Regions from separate parts of the Chroococcidiopsis cubana SAG 39.79 genome, predicted to be linked through region 2. Evidence: riboswitches for the same ligand, from Rfam matches in the RefSeq annotation. Region 2 holds a riboswitch; the other holds the start of a gene.
The links. Region 2 has a riboswitch for cyclic di-AMP ahead of ntrB (nitrate ABC transporter permease). Riboswitches for the same ligand answer to the same signal wherever they lie in the genome.
Positions count from the first base shown of each region.

Region 1: another riboswitch for cyclic di-AMP. It lies ahead of DSM107010_RS28500 (glycosyltransferase); the one in region 2 lies ahead of ntrB (nitrate ABC transporter permease).

Region 1 covers NZ_RSCK01000077.1:16,363-18,837, reverse strand. Annotated here, with positions in the region: gene DSM107010_RS28505 (selenium-binding family protein) at 1-564, opposite strand, end outside; cyclic di-AMP (ydaO/yuaA leader) riboswitch at 915-1,050, shown strand; gene DSM107010_RS28500 (glycosyltransferase) at 1,194-2,459, shown strand.
Region 2 covers NZ_RSCK01000004.1:202,698-205,172, reverse strand. Annotated here, with positions in the region: gene DSM107010_RS04645 (ArsB/NhaD family transporter) at 1-922, shown strand, start outside; cyclic di-AMP (ydaO/yuaA leader) riboswitch at 1,078-1,226, shown strand; gene ntrB (nitrate ABC transporter permease) at 1,326-2,168, shown strand; gene DSM107010_RS04635 (ABC transporter substrate-binding protein) at 2,388-2,475, shown strand, end outside.

The DNA.
Region 1 (2,475 bases), on a different contig from region 2:
CCAAAAGTCATAATTAAACTTCATTGCCGTAGCTTGTTGTTCCCAACGTCCGACAATATCAAAGTTTTCATCGAGTAACAAAAAGCCGCCAGGTGCATTCCCTTGACTATCACCTAACATCGAAATCATCACATGACCATCTGCTAGACAATGGACTGTATGAGGGGCTGTTAAATTTGTTTTCGCTTTGATTTCTTCTGGTTCGATGACTTTATAAATTTGAGGCGATCGCGTTTCTTTTGTATCTACAATATAAATCCGGCTCGATCGCTGTCCAGGTACGATCGTAAAACGACGAGATTTACTCGCGTCACCGTGACACGAACTACATGCATTCCAACCAAAATGATGTAACTCATCGCCTAAATAAGGCATCGGTAAGCGATGAATTACCTGAGAATATGTCGGAGAGTCAGGATCGACATCAATCGTCGCTAAATAATCTGGTGCTTCAATTCCCGTACCCGTATAAAGTGCGATCGCATATAATGTTTTTTCTCTTTCTGCTTGCATCGCCGCTTGGGGAGATGCATAGCCAGGACCGCAGCAAGTATGATTGGTCATTGGTCATTTGTCGTTGGTCATTGGTTAAGTGCGGATACGACATGTCATATCTCTACAGTTAACCGTCTACTAATAACAAAACTAGCATTGATTGCTAGGAATACCGTACTATGTTTGTATTTCTTACAGATGGCTGAGATCCAGCAGTTGTAAATCAATTGTCAAATTACTGTTCATCTGACTGTGACGCGCTAACAGCACTTGAACGAATGACAACCTTCACGAGTAGTTCACAACTCAAATAGAAGTTTCACATACAATACTTAACAATCTGACCGAGTTTACTTCACAGTTTGTAACTTTTATTGACAGAACGTAGGGAGCGTGGTTTAGGATGTAGTTAACCAGATTAAATAAGTCAGCCTAATCCAATCATAATTGGAGCGGAGGAACCGAATTTTGGGGCTTATCTCTGAGATAAACAGAGAGGGACATCTCTCAGTCCTAGCCCGTCAGCTAACTTCGTAGGCGTTGAGAGGAGACTGTAAAGATCGAAGATTTCTAGATCCCATTCAGTGTCCTTGGCTGGTTTAAACCCGCTACGTTTTACCTGTACTTGGTGCTAAGGAATTGATTCCTGATGGCAGCCAGAGGCAGGAAAGCTAGCCATAAGGAGAAGCAAACCAACAATGTTAGAAAAACAGAATCGCATTGCTTTAATTTCTGTTGATGGCGATCCAGCGATTGCGATTGGGCAAGAAGAGGCTGGAGGTCAAAACGTTTACGTGCGCCAAGTCGGTCTTGCCCTTGCCCAGCAGGGATGGAAAGTCGATATGTTTACTCGCCGTAGCAGTAAAGAACAAGCGGCGATCGTGCAACACAATGCTAATTGTCGCACGATTCGGTTACCAGCGGGAGCGCCAGAATTTATCGGACGGGACGAACTATTCAGTTATTTACCGGAGTACGTCAAAGCTTTCCAAGCTTTTCAACAACAACATGGATTTCGTTACTCGCTCGTCCACACTAACTACTGGCTATCTGCTTGGGTGGGAATGCGATTGAAGCAACTGCAACCTTTGAGTCAGATACATACATATCACTCGTTGGGTGCAGTTAAGTACAGAAATATTGACGAGATTCCCGCGATCGCTACCAAACGGTTAGCAGTAGAAAAAGCTTGTTTGGAAACAGCGGAACGGATAGTAGCCACCAGTCCTCAAGAACAAGAACACATGCGATCGCTTGTTTCAACCACAGGACAAATTGATATTATCCCCTGCGGTACGGATATAGACAGATTTGGGGCAATCGAACGCGAAGCAGCGCGGCAGCAGTTAGGAATTGCAGCAAATGAAAAAGTCGTGTTGTATGTCGGTCGATTTGACAAACGTAAAGGGATTGAAACCTTAGTGCGATCGGTGGCAAGATTGCACGCAGCAGGTCGGACTAACTTGAAATTAATTATCGGTGGTGGCAGCCAACCCGGTCGCTGTGACGGCAGAGAACGCGATCGCATTGAAGGAATTGTTGGAGAGTTAGGTTTAGATACGATAACTGTTTTTCCAGGTCGCTTGGACGATCGGATTTTGCCAGTCTACTACGCAGCTGCCGATGTTAGTGTCGTCCCCAGTCACTACGAACCTTTTGGTTTGGTAGCAATTGAAGCGATGGCAAGCCAAATTCCCGTGGTTGCTAGCGCTGTCGGCGGTTTGCAATTTACCGTAGTTCCAGAAGAGACGGGATTACTCGCACCTGCTAAAGATGACGTTGCGTTTGCCCAAGCGATCGATCGCATCTTAGCCGATTCTAGCTGGGCAAGAAAGTTAGGGGAACGAGGTCGGCAACGGGTAGAAAATCATTTTAGCTGGCAAGGTGTAGCAATCGAATTAGGACATTTGTATACCACATTGAATTCAGCCACGGTTGAGACGAGTAGAGCGATCGCAGCTTAGCAATAGTAAACGTTGG
Region 2 (2,475 bases):
ACTCATCTTAATGGTATTCGTAGCCAACAGTGCCGGATTACTAACATTGGTAGGAGATCCAGCTACATTTATTGTCGGAGATGCCGTAAACGTCAGCTTTATTGATTACCTCGCGCGCCTCAGTTTAGGTGGAGTTATTGCAGTTATTACTGTGGTTGCAATGCTACCATTTCTATTTCGTAAAATTTGGCATAAAGATTTAGAAGATTTAGAACATCTTCCCCATCCAAAAATTAATCATCCTCAAGTTTTAACATTAGGGATTGTTTTGATTGCTGGTGTTTTAACATTCTTTGTTATTGGGGAAATGTTACCAATTCCAATTTCTCCTGCTGCGGTAGCTTTATTAGGTGCAGCTTTAGCATTGTTACTGTCACATCATAGCAAAATTGATACAGTTAATAATATTTTGCGAGATGTCGATTGGAATACGTTAATATTTTTTATGTCCATTTTCGTCTTAATTGGTGGACTAGAGAAAACTGGCGTCGTGACTAGCCTTTCTGGTGTTCTAGCAGCAATTTTAGGAAAAAATATTGCTTTAGGTTCGCTAGCGTTACTCTTTTTTGTTGGTATAGTCTCAAGCGTCGTGCCAAACATTCCTTTGGTTGTGGCAATGGTTCCGTTACTCAAACAGTATGTAGTCAATATTGGTTTGGCATCGCCAGTAATTCTAGAAAAAAGTTTTACAGGAGAGTTGCCAGCAGAAGTATTACCTCTGTTTTATGCCATGATGTTTGGTGCAACGTTAGGTGGAAACGGAACTTTAGTTGGAGCCTCTTCTAACATAGTTGCTGCCGGAATTGCCGAACAACACGGACGGCGAATTTCATTTAAAACCTTTCTCAAATATGGTTTACCCGTAATGGCAGTCCAATTAATAGTTGCTGCTATATACGTTACAATTCGGTTTTTGATTTAATTGGTCATTTGTCATTTGCGATTTGCGATCGCTACCCAAAAACTCCGCTCGCTGCCTTACCACTTACCAATTACCAATCACCAATTACCAAATAAATACATATATCTACAGAATGATTGACGGTTGAGAAATAGCGATGATATCTTAGGAAAGTTAGAGTAAGTCAGCCTAATCTAGTCCTTCACATGTATATAGATGAAGCTAGAACGGAGGAACCAATTGTAAGGGGCTTATCTTAATTTAAGAGGGGCATCTCTCAGCCCTAGCCCGTCAGCTAACTTCGTAGGCATTGAGAGGAGACTGAAGAGTAAGCATTATTTCATTAATGTTTTGAACTCATCAGTGTTCCTATCTGGTACTGCTCGATTTTACGTACCTGCGATTAACTCTGAGGAGTATCAATATGATATTTCAGTTAAATCTTGCTACTCTAGCAGTAGCCGGACAAGCTGCGTGGAAAAGGGTTAGACCGATTGTTATCAGGGATGCTGTTCTGTTACCTGCCGCTGGTTTCTTGGGCATCATTATTTTGTGGTGGGCGATCGCTCTTGTCAATCCCGAATTAATGCCTACTCCACCACAAGCACTAGTAGCGAATTTAGACTACATTCTCAATCCATTTTACCAACGCGGTCCAGGCGATTTAGGCATTGGCTGGCTGTTGTTGGCAAGTCTGCGACGAGTATTAATCGGATTTGCTTTAGGCGCAGCAGTAGCAATTCCTGTTGGCTTCTTGATTGGAATGTCAAAGCCAGCAATGATGGCACTCAATCCCATTATTCAAATCTTCAAACCTGTATCGCCTTTAGCGTGGTTGCCGATCGCCTTAGCGATTTTTAATTTGGCAGATCCTTCGGCAATTTTTGTAATTTTTATTACTTCTTTGTGGCCCACAATTATTAATACAGCCTTGGGTGTTTCTAGCGTATCGAAAGACTATATCAACGTTGCTAGAGTTTTAGAAATGCCACGTTGGAGACAGATAACTAAAATTATTTTACCCGCTAGTTTACCTTATATTTTTACAGGCTTGCGAATTAGTTTAGGTATCGCTTGGCTGGTAATTGTTGCTGTAGAAATGCTCACAGGTGGTGTTGGGATTGGCTTTTTTGTCTGGGATGAATGGAGTCGCCTCAATCTTAGTTCCGTCTTCCTCGCAGTATTGGTAATTGGCTTAACAGGCTTACTGTTAGACTTCGCCGTTGCCAAAATTGAATCTCTAGTCATCCACCGCCGCCCCGCTTAGAAGAGAGCTGAGGGAGCTGAGGAGGCTGAGGAGGCTGAGGGGGACAAGGGGGACAAGGGGGAACTCGCTCTTCCCCGCGACCGAAGGGAGTGGGGATTAGGGGGCGAAGGGGGACAAGGAAGCAGGGGAGCTTCAGGTGCAACTACCAACTATCAACTACCAACTACCAATCCCCCCCCCACACTCTACACCCTAGTTATTACGCGCCACTCACTTAATATGAACACCAACTGGACGCGACGCGAGTTTTTAGCAGGAATAGGCGCGACAGCGGCGGGAATGTCGCTGGGTGGTTGCGCGATTAGCG